Regions from separate parts of the Bacillus nitratireducens genome, predicted to be linked through region 2. Evidence: a T-box and tRNA genes for the amino acid it is inferred to sense, from the RefSeq annotation. Region 2 holds a T-box; the other holds one or more tRNA genes.
What was found. A T-box is a leader RNA that pairs with one kind of tRNA and senses whether it is charged. The one in region 2 lies ahead of tyrS (tyrosine--tRNA ligase), so its partner is inferred to be a tRNA-Tyr.

Region 1 (8,006 bases), on a different contig from region 2:
ACAAATACCAATAAAAAGAGTGTGCTACAGCCCAGCTCCAACTCCATTGGTTTCCCCTTTGCCACCACCCTTTACGAATATTAGGATGTCCGTTCATTGGCACTTCTCCAGTGTGCAGACATTGTGAAATGAAATTTGTACAATTATCAGGGAAATTACGGTATACAGGATTGCGATCATCCCACCAACGCTCTGCATATTTCACTGCCTCTAAACGATTATATTGATATGAACCGTATTTTTCTTTCGTGACTTCTCGTTCTAACTTTTCACCTATCCCTATTTCTTCTGACACCTCAAGAGCATAATCATCTATTACACGATTATTTTTCAGACAAACTCGTCGTTTTAATTGTTCCTCTTCGATATAAAATAATTCTTTATGCTTAATTAAATATTTAAAGTGTACTTGATAATCAATTTCTTGATGCTCACTACTATTTAATTGTCTCATGAAAGAAATATCGGCAGTTGCTTTCACTATATCTGCACTACGTTTTTGAAACAATTGTTTCTTTCTCTGTACCATTCGTAATAAATCTTCAGCAATACCATCCACGTCAGTTCGTTTCTCTGTGATATATGCTAAAAACTGTTGTACTTGCTTTTCAATATTCGCTTTTACAACCATTTCGTCTCCCTCCCATATTACAATATGAAAAAGGGAGATATTATCTACTCTTTTTTCTGTGCTAACAATTCAAGTCCACGATTCATTTCATGAAGAACCTCTTCATCTTTCTCACGTTCCATCGCTTTTTCAATTGCTTCGCCTATTCCATCTCCGCCAATTTTCCCAAGTGCCCATGCTGCTGTTCCGCGAAGTACTGGTCTTGGGTCATCTTTCATAACACCGATTAAATCAGGAATTGCTGCTGTTTCTTTAAAATGCGCAAGTGCTAAAATAGCATTTCGTTGCAATGGTTTTTTACCTCTCCATGAACCAGACATAATTCCATACTTCTCTTTAAAATCACGATTACTAATTGTTAAAAGTGGTGTTAATAACGGTTTAACTAACTCAGGATCAGGCTCCATCTCAGGATGGTTGTGGAAATCCATTCCTTTATTTTTTGGACAAACAGTCTGACATGTATCACATCCATATATACGGTTTCCTATTTTATCGCGATATTCTTCAGGCAGAAACCCTTTTGTCTGTGTTAAAAATGCGATACATTTCTTCGAGTCTAACTGTCCACCCTGTACTAAAGCACCTGTAGGACAAATATCAATACACTTCGTACAACTTCCACATTGATCTTCTATTGGCTGATCCGGAGGGAATGGGACGTTCGTAATCATTTCTCCTAAGTATACATACGAACCAAATTCCGGCGTAATAATAGCGCAGTTCTTACCACTCCATCCAATACCGGCACGTTCTGATACAGCTCGATCACTTAGTTCACCTGTATCGACCATTGATTTCACTTCTATATCCGGAAGTTTCTCGATTAAATATGCCTCTAACTTTTGCAAACGATCTCGTAAAACGAGATGATAATCTTGTCCCCACGAAGCACGACAAAAAATCCCGCGGCGTTCTCCACGCTTACTTAATGGTGCATTTTTTAATTTTGAAGGGTACGCTAAAGCAATCGCAATGATTGATTTTGCACCAGGTAGTAAAAGCTGTGGATTCGTTCTCTTCTCTATATCAGGCTCTTCGAATCCAGACTGATAATTTAATTGTTGCTGCTGGATTAATCGTTGCTTTAATTCCTCAAATGGTGATGCACTAGCAAACCCTATTTTATCTATACCAATCGTTTTACTATACGCAATTACTTCTTGCTTTAATTGTTCAAAATCCATTCTTTATCGCCTCCTCCGATGAATCTATCCCTTATGTAACGACTATATTGGTTAGTAATTCACTTTTGGAATACTATTCTTTACTTCTATTTTCGCATACAATTACGCTTTTCAAACATTAAAAAACGCAATGCCTCGTTTATCTTAGAAACGAAACACTGCGTTGATCACAATTTATTAGAAAAACATTAAATAAAATTTGGAGCGGGTGAAGAGAATCGAACTCTCGACCAGAGCTTGGAAGGCTCTTGTTTTACCACTAAACTACACCCGCAAATATGAAATAAATATAAGATATTAAAATAACTTATGTAAAGTAGTATAGCATGTAAAAAAATACGAAGCAAGAATTTTATCGAAAAAAGTCGAAAAAGTGATGAGATAACTCATCACTTTTTCAATTCTTTATCAATTGCCTTCTTCATACTATCGAAATCAGGATTTGCAAGATTTCCATTTATATATACTGAAGGAGCACCTTGAACTTTTAATTTTTGAGCACGATCTGAATCTTTACGTACTTTGTCTTTCATTTCTTTACTGTGTAAATCTTTTTTAAACTGTTCTACATTAATTTTCGGAAGCTTTTCTTTCACAATATTAAGAAGTAATTCTTCTGTAATCCATTCTTCCGTATCTTTCTTTTGATTTTGATAAATCTCATCATAGAAAATCCAGAATGAATCTTGATCTTGTTTATAAATCGCTTCACCAGCAGCTGCACCTAAATCAGAGTCTTTTCCGATAAATGGGAAGTTAATAAAATATAACTGCACTTTACCTTTATCAATATATTCTTCTTTTAATCGTGGTAATACTGTTACATCCCAAGTACGACAAGCAGGACATTTGAAGTCTCCAAATTCAACTACCTTAACTGGAGCATCATCTTTCCCTAAAGATTGTTGCGTAGAATAAGCAAACATCTCATTCCCTTTATCTTTTTTGTCATTTATGATGCTATACGCAATTGTTCCGATTACAATCAATACTGCGATAGAAAAAACTACACCAAGAACCATGAGTTTATTTGATTTCATATACATTCCTCTTTAAATTCATATTCTGTATACAGCATTGTACACAATACACATAATATCAACACTTATATCGGTCACGCAATGAACACGCTCACATAAATTACAAAAATACAACATTTGTGACAATATTGTGTCGTCTTTTGTCACAAATTATTCAAAAAAAGAAGCTCCTATATAGGAACTTCTTTTAACTTACTGCTTTTTCACGGGCATTTTTTAACATGGATTGCTCTGTTTTTATATCATGACGAATTACTAGTTTCTCGCTAACTGCTTGCACATATTCATCATGATTTATATAGCCTTCTTTCTCCATTAACCTTAAAACTACATTCCGTCTCTCAACTGCTTTATCATAATTTTGTGCAGGTGAGTAATAAGCCGGTGCTTTTACTACAGCAGCCATCATTGCACTTTCAGCCAGTGTTAATTGATTCACTTTTTTACCGAAGTAAAGGTTTGCTGCTTTTTCAATCCCCCATGCGCCTTCTCCGTAGTAAATATTACTTACATACAATTTTAATATCTCATCCTTTGTGAATGTACGTTCAATCTTTTTCGTATAAAAAATTTCTTTCCACTTACGGGAAAATGTACGTTCATTAGATAGGAAAGCATTTTTAGATAACTGCTGTGTAATCGTGCTTCCTCCTTGCACAACACCACCAGCTTTTATATTCTCAATAGACGCCCTGATAATCGCTATATAGTCTAAACCGTTATGATGATAAAATCTTTTATCTTCCGTCGCAATAAATGCGTGTGTTAATGATTCTGGCACCTCTAAATTAGCAGGTACATGTAATTTACTAATATCACTTCGCTCAATCATTACATTTCCAACGAATAATAATGCAAAACTTAACAATAATAATAATATAATGGCTTTATAAAGAAATTTATTTAATGGATTTAATGCAACTTTTTGATGATAGTTCACTCTAGATAATACTCGTTCTTTCATCTCGAACACCTCTTTTCCACACAGCATATATAACTCTTAACTTAAGAATACCTTGTTGTAAAAGAATATCCCATCGATTTCTCTTACACGTACCTTACAACATTGTAAGGTGTAAAAATGTATTGTATCACAGTCCTTTTTTATCTACTATTCATATGAAATGTTGAATATACATTATTTTAAAACATTCATAACCAATAGCAGCGTAGAAATTAAGAGCAGTATACTTCCTTAATTCCACTTTATTCTTTTATTATATCATCTATAAATTTCTATTTTTGAACATCTAGTAATCTAATTATATATGATATATCATCATTATACAGAACAAACGTTCTAAAAATCAATACTAGCTTTATTATCATTTTGACCTTTTTCTGAAGTAATATACATAAGAAAAGGGTAGCTATTTGAGTGTATCTCAAATAGCTACCCTTTTCTTACAACCTGCCTATAAGGTTATATGGCTGTACTTCCCACGTTTCATATGGAATGAAATGCGTTGCTCTCATCGCATCAACAGTTCTTGATTTCATATGAGGACGCGTTATATACTCATCGATGTTCTTTTCATTTAAAGCAATAAACTTAGCCTCTTGTATTTCTTCAGGTTGAATTTTTATATCACCACTCACATATGCCACTTTAAACACAACAGCTAAAATATGCATAGAAGCATTATAATAAACACCTGTAATTCCGATAGGCTTTACCGTTAATCCTGTTTCCTCCTTTATTTCCCTACAAACAGCTTGATCGAGTGCTTCTCCTTCTTCTACCTGTCCCCCAGGCATTTCCCACGTATCCGCTCGCCAATGCACTCTTGTTAAAAGCACCTCATTCTTTTCATTTGTTAAATAGCCTGCTACGGCAACGATATGCTTTGGTGTTTTATGCTCCATAGAAATACCTCCTAGAAATACAATCATTTAAAATACTATCTATAATCATATTCCATAACTACAACAAAACACCTTTAATAATTCATCATCGTAATTAACTTCACAAAAAAAAGACCCTATTCGTTAAACGAAAGGATCTTCTGTCTTATTATTCTCCTAAGTCTACGTTGTGGTAAACTTGCTGTACATCTTCTAAATCTTCTAATGCATCAACCATTTTTTCAAATTGTGCTTGAGCATCTTCAGGAAGTTCTACATCATTTTGTGCAAGCATTGTTAATTCTGCAACTGTAAATTCTTCAACACCAGCATCTTTAAGTGCAGATTGTACGGAATGGAATTGATCAGGTTCAGCATAAACGATAACAGACTCTTCTTCTTCTAGAATGTCACGTGCATCTACATCTGCTTCCATTAAAATTTCAAGAACTTCATCTGATGTTTTACCTTCAAGACCAATAACAGCTGTCGCGTCAAACATATAAGCTACAGAACCGTTTACGCCCATGTTACCACTGTTTTTGCTAAATGCAGCTCGTACATCTGCTGCAGTACGGTTTACGTTATTTGTAAGTGTATCTACAATTACCATAGATCCGTTTGGTCCGAATCCTTCATAACGAAGCTCATCATAATTTTCTTCTGAACCGCCTTTTGCCTTTTCAACTGCACGATCAATAATTGTTCTTGGTACGTTGTATGTTTTCGCACGTTCTAATACAACTCTAAGCGCTTGGTTTGATTCTGGATCTGGCTCGCCTTGTTTTGCTGCCACATAAATTTCACGTCCAAACTTCGCGTATATACGGCTTGTATTTGCATCTTTTGATGCTTTTTTTTCTTTAATATTATTCCATTTACGACCCATACTTTCCACTCTCTTTCCCATTTTAAATCTACATAAAAATATTAATATGAAATATAATGTGTATTCAACACATTTTTAAAAGAAATATAAAAAGTTCATTTTTGATTCATATTACAGACATAATATAAATTACTATCATTTTGTTCTTTCGACAAGTTATATTATACATGAATTCCTACGTTTATTACGAATTTTAGAATCAGGTAACATAATTTAACAAAAAAGACTCTAACATTTCTGTTAGAGTCTTTTTACATCACCGATTCCCATAATATTCCTATAATCACTTTCTATTGCTGTATAATTAAAATAGGAAAAAATTTGAAGGAAAGATGGGGGAAAGTAATTATGAAACATTCAAATGAGAAAAAAGCACATAGTCTTAAAGGGATAGGAGAAAAGCTAAACCCAACTATCTATCAAGTGAGATTCATGAAATTAGATGAACCAATTCGATTTGAGTTGTTTCCTGAATTAAAGGAATTAGGGGACTGGTTGAGTACTTCAACGCCAATGTGGGCGTGCCACTCAACTATGTACAAGTACAACAGAGAAGAGTTTGAAAAGAGGTTTTTAGAAATTACAAACTTAACCGTTGATAATGTACTAATATCTACTGGTGGTGTCGGATTTAACTTCATGTCACCTGGGTGGAGAAATTCTCTCTAGAGTGCTGGAAAAAATTATTGTATATGTAATATTCTACTGAAATTCTATAAAAGGATAAAACCGAACGTTCAGTTTTATCCTTTTAGTACTTCATAGTTTCTTCCAACTGTATCTAAAGTTCGTCGCTTACCCACCGCACACTACCTCCTACGCACTATTAGTGCTTATTTTGTCGTGTAATGAAAACACAAAAAGACTCTATACAATTAGTATAGAGTCTTGATGTTACGCCGTTCTTGATACCGATGGTCGGGGTCGAACCGACACTCCCGAAGGAACACGATTTTGAGTCGTGCGCGTCTGCCAATTCCGCCACATCGGCACAATAAGAAAGGCGGCAACCGGATTTGAACCGGTGGTAAAGGTTTTGCAGACCTCTGCCTTACCACTTGGCTATGCCGCCATATGAAGTTAAAATGGAGCGGAAGACGGGATTCGAACCCGCGACCCCAACCTTGGCAAGGTTGTATTCTACCACTGAACTACTTCCGCAAAAATGGCTGGGCTAGCTGGATTCGAACCAGCGCATGACGGAGTCAAAGTCCGTTGCCTTACCGCTTGGCTATAGCCCATCGATTTCTTACTTAATTATATGTAAGTATCAATTAGATTATTTGTAATTTTTAAAATAAAAATGGGGCGACTGATGGGAATCGAACCCACGAATGCCGGAGCCACAATCCGGTGCGTTAACCACTTCGCCACAACCGCCATGTTGTGTATATATATTTGGCAGGGGCAGTAGGAATCGAACCCACACTGGAGGTTTTGGAGACCTCAGTTCTACCTTTAAACTATGCCCCTATGTAAATGGTGGAGGGGGGCAGATTCGAACTGCCGAACCCGAAGGAGCGGATTTACAGTCCGCCGCGTTTAGCCACTTCGCTACCCCTCCGAAACTTACATGGTGCCGGCTAGAGGACTTGAACCCCCAACCTACTGATTACAAGTCAGTTGCTCTACCAATTGAGCTAAGCCGGCATATTTTATTAAAATAAATGGTGGCTCGGGACGGAATCGAACCGCCGACACGAGGATTTTCAGTCCTCTGCTCTACCGACTGAGCTACCGAGCCTTATTAAAATGGCGGTCCCGACCGGGGTCGAACCGGCGATCTCCTGCGTGACAGGCAGGCATGTTAACCACTACACCACGGGACCATTTGGTTGCGGGGACAGGATTTGAACCTGCGACCTTCGGGTTATGAGCCCGACGAGCTACCGTACTGCTCCACCCCGCGACAATATTATTCATATAATTTATATGGTGGAGGATGACGGGATCGAACCGCCGACCCCCTGCTTGTAAGGCAGGTGCTCTCCCAGCTGAGCTAATCCTCCAAAAGTGGTGACCCGTACGGGATTCGAACCCGTGTTACCGCCGTGAAAGGGCGGTGTCTTAACCACTTGACCAACGGGCCAAATATCATAAATCCTATGGCGGAGAGCAAGGGATTCGAACCCTTGATACGCTTGTGACGTATACACGATTTCCAATCGTGCTCCTTCGGCCAACTCGGACAGCTCTCCAATGGCTCCGCAGGTAGGAATCGAACCTACGACCGATCGGTTAACAGCCGATAGCTCTACCGCTGAGCTACTGCGGAATAATATTGCCTGGCAACGTCCTACTCTCACAGGGACAAGGTCCCAACTACCATCGGCGCTAGAGAGCTTAACTTCCGTGTTCGGTATGGGAACGGGTGTGACCTCTCTGCCATCATTACCAGACATTATTCTTTTGAG
Region 2 (8,006 bases):
TAGATCCATCTGTTATGACGGTAAGGGATGATGTGAAGAAATATGTGGAAGGTGAAAACTTTGTCACTATTATTGATGGCTTTATCGTTTCGCCGAATGTTGAAATTGTAAATGTACAGGGGAAAGACTTAAAGTTTGAAAACAGTGATCATAACCCAGTTAGTGCGGTATTTAAATTGAAGTAATTGATACGTGGGGCTTCATAGAATATCTTCTAACGGGTGAGGGTGTCGTTATAAGATATTCTAGAAAAATAATATCACATAAAAAGGGCACAAATAATGTGCTCTTTTTATACTTGGTAGGAATTTAATTGCTTTTCTCTTCGTTTTCTGCCAAGCTTAAGGAGAAAAATACTTCGAAGAAAGAAATATATAGGTGACGCATATGATTGAAGTTAAGACTTCTGAACTTAGTGATGGAGAATTTAATAGAGGTGTATTTGCAACTCGTGATATTAAAAAGGGTGAGTTGATACACTCAGCACCAGTTATCTCTTATCCGAATGAACAGCATGAACACATTGAGAAAACGTTACTTGCTGACTACGCATTTGAGTATGGGGTAAATCATACAGCATTCCTTTTAGGATACGGCATGTTATTTAATCATTCATATAAGCCGAATGCAACGTATGATATTGTCTTTGAGAATCATATGTTTAACTTCTTTGCTTACAAAGATATAAAAGCGGGAGAAGAGATTCTAATCAATTATAATGGTGAAGTTGATGATGATGAGCTGTTATGGTTTGATAAGGAAAAAGAAGAGAACGAAAAATAAAGTAAAGATTATAAAAAGAGCACATTCTATTGAATGTGCTCTTTTGTATTGATGAAAATAAAGTAAAGATTACAAAAAAATACCACTTTCTTTTCGTGTGATATAGTAAGATATTGAAGGATATTACTTTATAAAACCTATATATTTTACAAATTGTTGTCTATATGGTTACATGTCGAGTTTAGTAGCTCATTTGGGTTGCTTTATTATGCGATATATATTTTAATATGAGTGGCACCTCTTATAATTTAAGAGGTTTATAGGTGTCTCGAATTGATTTTAGGTACACTGTATCCACCACTTTAGCTTTTGATTTGTATTGCATTTTTTATGTGGGGATATTATGGGCCCGTTGTTAGCGGGATAAAAAGATTATAGAAATAGAGGAATCGTAAAATGAATATGCAAGAGGTTTATAAATATTTAAGTACGGTATTGCCTGAAGGTCATGTAAAGAAAGATGAAATGCTAAAAGATCATACGCACATTAAAGTGGGTGGGAAAGCAGATGTATTTGTTGCGCCTACTAATTATGATGAGATTCAAGAAGTGATAAAGTATGCTAACCAATATAATATTCCAGTTACGTTTTTAGGAAACGGATCGAATGTTATTATTAAAGACGGTGGTCTTCGCGGGATCACAGTAAGTTTAATTCATATTACAAGTGTTACTGTAACAGGAACGACGATTGTAGCACAGTGTGGTGCAGCAATTATTGATGTATCACGTATTGCATTAGATCATAATTTAACGGGTCTTGAGTTTGCTTGTGGTATTCCAGGTTCAGTTGGCGGAGCGCTATATATGAATGCTGGTGCTTACGGCGGTGAAGTCTCGTTTGTATTAACAGAAGCTGTCGTAATGACAGGTGATGGAGAGCTACGTACTTTAACGAAAGAAGCATTTGAATTTGGATATCGTAAGAGTGTATTTGCGAACAACCATTACATTATTCTTGAAGCGAGATTTGAACTTGAAGAAGGTGTGCGTGAAGAAATTAAAGAAAAAATGGATGATTTAACGTTTAAGCGTGAATCAAAACAACCGTTAGAATATCCTTCATGTGGTAGTGTATTTAAGCGTCCACCAAATAATTTTGCAGGTAAGCTTATTCAAGACTCGGGACTGCAAGGTAAGCGAATTGGCGGAGTGGAAGTTTCTTTAAAACACGCTGGATTTATGGTGAATGTTGATAACGGAACGGCACAAGATTATATCGATTTAATTCATTTCGTACAAAAAACTGTTGAAGAGAAATTCGGTGTGAAATTAGAGCGAGAAGTAAGGATTATTGGAGAAGATCTACAATAGTCTTTGAATAAAAAGCGTATAAAGTATGAATTATTTCGAAATAATATTTGGGTATTGTTGACATTTTGTTTTCAATTCAATATAATGGCTAATAATTTAACAAATAATATACGTTGAAAGAGCCCAGTAGCAGTTTGTCACTGTTATTAAAGAGAGCTAGGGGTTGCTGGAACCTAGCACAAACAAACTTGTGAATTACACTCTGGAGTATCTTAGGTAATGCTAAGCGGATTGGCAATCGATATTCTTGCTAAGAGTGGTATGAGTAGCTATGCTATTTATGCAAACTGGGTGGTAACACGGTGAATAATCGTCCCTATGTCATAGACATAGGGACTTTTTGTTTTTCAAAAAATAAAGGGGATGACAAAAGATGAATATCATTGATGAATTAGAATGGCGCGGCGCCATTAATCAACAAACGGACGAAGAAGGCTTACGTAAGCTGGTAGAAGAGAAAAAGATTTCACTATACTGCGGAGTGGATCCGACTGGTGATAGTATGCATATCGGACATTTGATTCCATTTATGATGATGAAGAGATTCCAATTAGCTGGTCATCATCCTGTTATTTTAATTGGCGGGGCAACAGGAACAATTGGTGACCCGAGTGGACGTCAATCAGAGCGTCAACTGCAAACGTTAGAAGTAGTCCAGCATAATGTGGATGCGTTAACAGCACAAATGAAAAAGCTATTTGATTTTGGCGGCAATAGCGAAGTGAAGATGGTAAATAACTATGACTGGACACATGAGATAAACATCATCGAATTTTTACGTGATTACGGCAAAAACTTTAGCATAAATAGCATGTTAGCAAAAGATATTGTAGCAAGTCGTTTGGACACTGGAATTTCTTTCACAGAGTTCACGTACCAAATCTTGCAAGCGATGGATTTCCATCATTTATACACAAAAGAAGATGTTCAACTGCAAATTGGTGGTAGTGACCAGTGGGGAAATATTACAAGTGGTTTAGATTTAATTCGTAAGTTAGAAGGTCATGAAGCGAAAGTATTTGGATTAACGATTCCATTATTATTAAAATCAGATGGTACGAAGTTTGGTAAATCAGCAGGTGGTGCGGTTTGGCTTGATCCGGAAAAAACAACACCGTTTGAATTTTACCAGTTCTGGGTGAATACAGATGACCGTGATGTAATTAAATACTTGAAATACTTTACGTTCTTACAGAAAGAGCGAATTGATGAATTGGCAGCGAAGGTAGAAACTGAGCCGCATAAACGTGAAGCGCAAAAAGTATTAGCGGAAGAAATGACGAAATTCGTTCACGGAGAAGAGGCATTTTTGCAAGCTGTGAAAATTACAGCAGCGTTATTTAGTGGAGATATTAAATCGTTAACAGCTGATGAAATTGAGCAAGGCTTTAAAGAGATGCCGACATTTGAGTCTTCAAAAGAGAAGAAAAATATCGTAGAGTGGCTAGTTGATTTAGGGATTGAGCCATCTAGAAGACAAGCACGTGAAGACATTAATAATGGAGCTATATCTATGAATGGTGAAAAAGTAACGGATGTAGCTACGGATGTTACTGTAGAAAATTCATTTGATGGACGATTTATTATTATTCGTAAAGGGAAGAAAAACTACAGCTTAGTGAAATTGGGAGAATAGTTTTTGTGAAAGAGTGGAAGTAGGGAAGATATCTACTCCCGCTTTTTTCATATACACAATTTTGACATAAAAGAGTCAGTATATTTTGATAATTAAAGAGGGTTATATGATTCTGCTGCCGAATAAATAAAGTAGAGAAAATTACGGATAAAAATAGCCCGAACCATGCAGGGCATGATTCGGGCTTATATTCAGATTAGTAAGCTAAGCTGAATAGACCTTTAATGTGTGATAAGTAACGAACGTTACTTGCTTCTTTCATTAATGATGCTGGTAGACCTTTAAGCGGAGTATTGCTTGCTCCGATTGTAGCAACAGCATCTTTACGTCCTAGACTAGCAAGTGTTCCAGAGTTTACAGGTGCGAACTCTTCGAATGCTTTGCCTTCTAGTGCTGCGTATAAGTTGTATCCAATTAACTCACCCATTTGCCAAGCGATCTGTGCAGTTGGTGGGTATGGACGACCGTCTTCAGCAAAGACAACAGCGCTGTCTCCAGCAACGAATACGTCTTTGTGAGAAGTAGATTGTAGGTGTGCATCAACTGTTGCACGGCCACGGTTTACTTCAAGACCTGATTCACCGATTAATGGGTTACCTTGTACGCCGCCTGTCCAAACGAATGTGTTAGCAACAAGTTTTTGACCGTCTTTTAAGTCGATTTCATTGCCAGCAACGTTTGTTACAGGAAGACCTGTTAAGAATGTAACACCGCGTGCTTCTAGGCTAGTAGTTGCACGTTCGATTAAGTGGTCTGGTAATACTGGAAGGATTTTTGGACCTGCTTCAACAAGAAGAAGTTTAACTTCTTTTGGATTTACGCCGTGGCTTTTTGCAAGTTTAGGCATAATGTCAGCAAGCTCACCAACTAGCTCAACGCCAGTTAATCCGCCACCACCGATTACGATTGTAGCGTCAGCTTCGTTTTTCGTTTTAGCGTATTCACGAATACGGTCTTCAACGTGTTTGTAGATTTTGTTTGCATCAGCAGCAGATTTTAATACCATGCTGTTTTCTTCTAGTCCTGGAATACCGAAGTAAGCAGTTTTACTTCCTAAAGCAACTACAAGTGCATCGTAAGATAAAGTAGTGCCACCAGCTAGTTTAATTTCTTTGCTATCAACTGAGAATGACTCAACTGTTGCGATTTTAAGATCGATATCTTTACCTTTGAAAAGCTTTGTAAGTGGCATTGCAATTGCTTGCTCAGCAACGTTACCAGCTGCAAGGCGGTGTAGTTCAGTGATGATTTGGTGTGTTGGGTATTGGTTAATCACTGTAACTTGTGCTTCTGATTTGCTGTAATATTTACGTACGTTTAAAGCGGCAAGAAGACCGCCATAACCAGCGCCTAAGATGACAATTTGTTTTGACATAGTATGATATCCCCCGTCTTTACTAATTGTTGTTATAAGTTAACTTATTTATTGTTACGTTCTGCACTAATTTGAAGATATGCGTTCACAAAGCGGAACATTTTTTGCGCTTGTGGGTCTTTTAATAATTTTAATAGACCGAACAGGCCGATAACTTCGTTGCTTTCGTCAGCACGATCTTTCGCTTCGATTGCAGTAGCAGCCATGCTTTTCACTGTATCTTTTACAGGTTCTACAAGCTCTGTGATTGCACCAACAGTGTCGCTTTTTAATACTTCATCAGTAGCAACAGTTTGAGCGAAGTCATAAGACTTAGTTAAAATATTAACAAGCTCAGTTAATTTTGGAAGCTGTTCTACTAGTGTAGTTAATGATTCTTGTACCTCAGGTTTTAACAACTGATCAAGTACATCAAGTTGTCCTTGGCTAGCAGAAATTTGTACAGTTTCTTGTTCTGGCTTTGTTTGAGTCATAGTTTCTGGCATCTCCAATTCTCCTTTACGATAGCAATACTCTTATTTTTGATAGGTAAGATAGTAAACGTTTGCGAAACTTTATACAAAGTTTCACAAAGCACAATAAAATGCCTTTAAATTTATGCCAGCAAGTAAGCTGAAATCATAAATCCAAAACCATATTGTCCTACCTATTATTTATGAACTGTCCGATACATGGCTTGTCCGCATAATGGAAAGTTCCTTTATCGGAAAGTGTATATAATATATATCCTATATTATATACTATATACACCTATGTTAACATAAAAATGATTCCTAATTATTTGATATTAAGCGTATAACGTAGTACTGACAAGGCGTGAAAGCGCATAAATTATTTTGTTAAGGTTAGAAATGTACGTATATATAAATAAAAAAAGGAAAAAATGGACAAATTTATGTTCATTTTTTTCTTTTTTTATTGTTCACCTTCTGTAATTAGCATCGATGTGTTACCGCTTTTTTCAAGGTGGCATTCGCCCCAAGTACAAAGAGAGTCAAGAATGGATTCTAAAGACCAACCGTAGTCTGTAAGAGAATATTCTACTTTCGGTGGTACTTGATTGTATACCTTTCTTTGAATAACTCCGTCTTCTTCTAATTCGCGTAATTGCTGTGTTAACATCTTTTGTGTAATACCAGGCATGAGACGTTTTAATTCACTCGTTCTCTTTGTACCTTTCGTTAAGTGGCAAAGAATAACGACTTTCCATTTTCCGCCGATAACCTCTAAAGTCGCTTCAACGGGAATATTATATTTCTTCATATAAAAATCTCCTTTGATGAATGTAGATTTCAGTTCTCCAACAAAAGAAGCCAAATAATTTAAATGTTACTAAAAAGTACCTATAGCACTTTAAAGTACGTACTTTTTATCATGTTGAATATGTTCCATAATAGCATACGTAAGAGGGAAATGAGTAGTACGGTACCAAAAAGTGCCTATGTTACTTTTTGGTACCTATCGTACTTTAAAGTGCGTTCTTCAAAAAAAGAGTGAAGCCATTCATAATAGCATATATCAGCAGTAAAGTTATGTTTGTAGAAGATAAAAAGGCCTTTTTATCACACTATTATGATTGGATTTCTCGCATTAAGGAGGAGTTCAATTGAATTCATATACAGTATCATCTTCGGAAGTTCAGACGAATCGAAGAAGTATGTTTGCGTTATTAGCACTAGCAATTAGTGCATTTGGAATTGGTACAACCGAGTTTATTAGCGTCGGATTATTACCATCTATTTCAGAAGATTTACATGTTTCCGTTACAACAGCGGGTTTAACGGTTTCTTTATATGCATTAGGGGTAGCATTCGGTGCTCCTGTCTTAACTTCGCTAACAGCTAGTATGTCGCGAAAGACATTATTAATGTGGATTATGATTATTTTCATTATTGGTAATGGGATTGCAGCAGTAGCAACAAGTTTTACTGTGTTACTTATCGCTAGGGTTGTATCTGCTTTCGCACATGGCGTTTTTATGTCAATCGGATCTACAATTGCGGCCGCACTTGTACCAGAGAATAAACGAGCTAGTGCAATTGCCTTTATGTTTACTGGTTTAACGGTTGCGACGATTACAGGTGTACCGATTGGAACGTTCATTGGTCAACAGTTTGGCTGGAGAGCTTCCTTTATGGTAATTGTTGCGATTGGAATTGTTGCTTTCATCGCCAATAGTATGCTGATTCCGTCTAACTTGAAAAAAGGTACATCCGTATCATTTCGTGATCAATTTAAACTGATTACGAACGGAAGGTTATTACTTGTTTTCATTATTACTGCATTAGGATACGGGGGAACATTCGTAACATTTACGTATTTATCTCCGTTATTACAAGAAGTAACAGGATTTAAAGCAAGTACCGTTACAATTATTTTGTTAGTGTACGGAATCGCAATTGCGATTGGGAATATGGTCGGCGGAAAATTATCAAATCATAATCCGATTCGAGCGTTATTTTACATGTTCTTTATTCAAGCGATTGTATTATTCGTTTTAACATTTACAGCACCTTTTAAAGTTGCTGGGTTAATCACAATTATTTTGATGGGACTATTCGCATTTATGAATGTTCCAGGGCTACAAGTGTATGTCGTTATATTAGCTGAGCGCTTCGTTCCTAGCGCTGTCGATGTTGCATCAGCAATGAATATTGCAGCATTTAACGCAGGAATTGCTCTTGGTGCTTACTTAGGCGGTATTGTAACGAACTCGTTAGGATTAATTCATACAGCTTGGGTAGGCGGCATTATGGTAGCGGGGGCTGTTATTTTAACAGCGTGGAGTATGACATTAGAAAAAAGAGATCAAGTGAAATAAGGGAGAGAAAATATAATGAAAAATTTACAAAGTAAAACAACATTGCATAACGGTGTAGAAATGCCTTGGTTCGGTTT

Region 1: it encodes a tRNA-Tyr, which carries the amino acid that the T-box ahead of tyrS (tyrosine--tRNA ligase) is inferred to sense. The anticodon was not compared.

The regions. Positions count from the first base shown of each region.
Region 1 covers NZ_JAUMJO010000008.1:205,221-213,226, forward strand. Annotated here, with positions in the region: gene Q3V31_RS25315 (amidase domain-containing protein) at 1-631, opposite strand, end outside; gene queG (tRNA epoxyqueuosine(34) reductase QueG) at 676-1,818, opposite strand; tRNA gene Q3V31_RS25325 (tRNA-Gly) at 2,019-2,092, opposite strand; gene Q3V31_RS25330 (DsbA family protein) at 2,208-2,858, opposite strand; gene Q3V31_RS25335 (transglycosylase domain-containing protein) at 3,046-3,822, opposite strand; gene Q3V31_RS25340 (NUDIX hydrolase) at 4,263-4,724, opposite strand; gene Q3V31_RS25345 (YebC/PmpR family DNA-binding transcriptional regulator) at 4,873-5,592, opposite strand; gene Q3V31_RS25350 (DUF3884 family protein) at 5,941-6,261, shown strand; tRNA gene Q3V31_RS25355 (tRNA-Leu) at 6,502-6,583, opposite strand; tRNA gene Q3V31_RS25360 (tRNA-Cys) at 6,594-6,664, opposite strand; tRNA gene Q3V31_RS25365 (tRNA-Gly) at 6,679-6,753, opposite strand; tRNA gene Q3V31_RS25370 (tRNA-Gln) at 6,759-6,833, opposite strand; tRNA gene Q3V31_RS25375 (tRNA-His) at 6,897-6,972, opposite strand; tRNA gene Q3V31_RS25380 (tRNA-Trp) at 6,992-7,065, opposite strand; tRNA gene Q3V31_RS25385 (tRNA-Tyr) at 7,073-7,156, opposite strand; tRNA gene Q3V31_RS25390 (tRNA-Thr) at 7,167-7,242, opposite strand; tRNA gene Q3V31_RS25395 (tRNA-Phe) at 7,261-7,336, opposite strand; tRNA gene Q3V31_RS25400 (tRNA-Asp) at 7,346-7,421, opposite strand; tRNA gene Q3V31_RS25405 (tRNA-Met) at 7,425-7,501, opposite strand; tRNA gene Q3V31_RS25410 (tRNA-Val) at 7,526-7,601, opposite strand; tRNA gene Q3V31_RS25415 (tRNA-Glu) at 7,607-7,681, opposite strand; tRNA gene Q3V31_RS25420 (tRNA-Ser) at 7,699-7,790, opposite strand; tRNA gene Q3V31_RS25425 (tRNA-Asn) at 7,793-7,867, opposite strand; rRNA gene rrf (5S ribosomal RNA) at 7,876-7,991, opposite strand.
Region 2 covers NZ_JAUMJO010000005.1:441,686-449,691, forward strand. Annotated here, with positions in the region: gene Q3V31_RS21045 (endonuclease/exonuclease/phosphatase family protein) at 1-185, shown strand, start outside; gene Q3V31_RS21050 (SET domain-containing protein) at 388-783, shown strand; gene murB (UDP-N-acetylmuramate dehydrogenase) at 1,180-2,097, shown strand; T-box leader at 2,202-2,418, shown strand; gene tyrS (tyrosine--tRNA ligase) at 2,471-3,733, shown strand; gene Q3V31_RS21065 (NAD(P)/FAD-dependent oxidoreductase) at 3,930-5,108, opposite strand; gene Q3V31_RS21070 (DUF1641 domain-containing protein) at 5,153-5,593, opposite strand; gene Q3V31_RS21075 (winged helix-turn-helix transcriptional regulator) at 6,024-6,371, opposite strand; gene Q3V31_RS21080 (MFS transporter) at 6,766-7,929, shown strand; gene Q3V31_RS21085 (aldo/keto reductase) at 7,945-8,006, shown strand, end outside.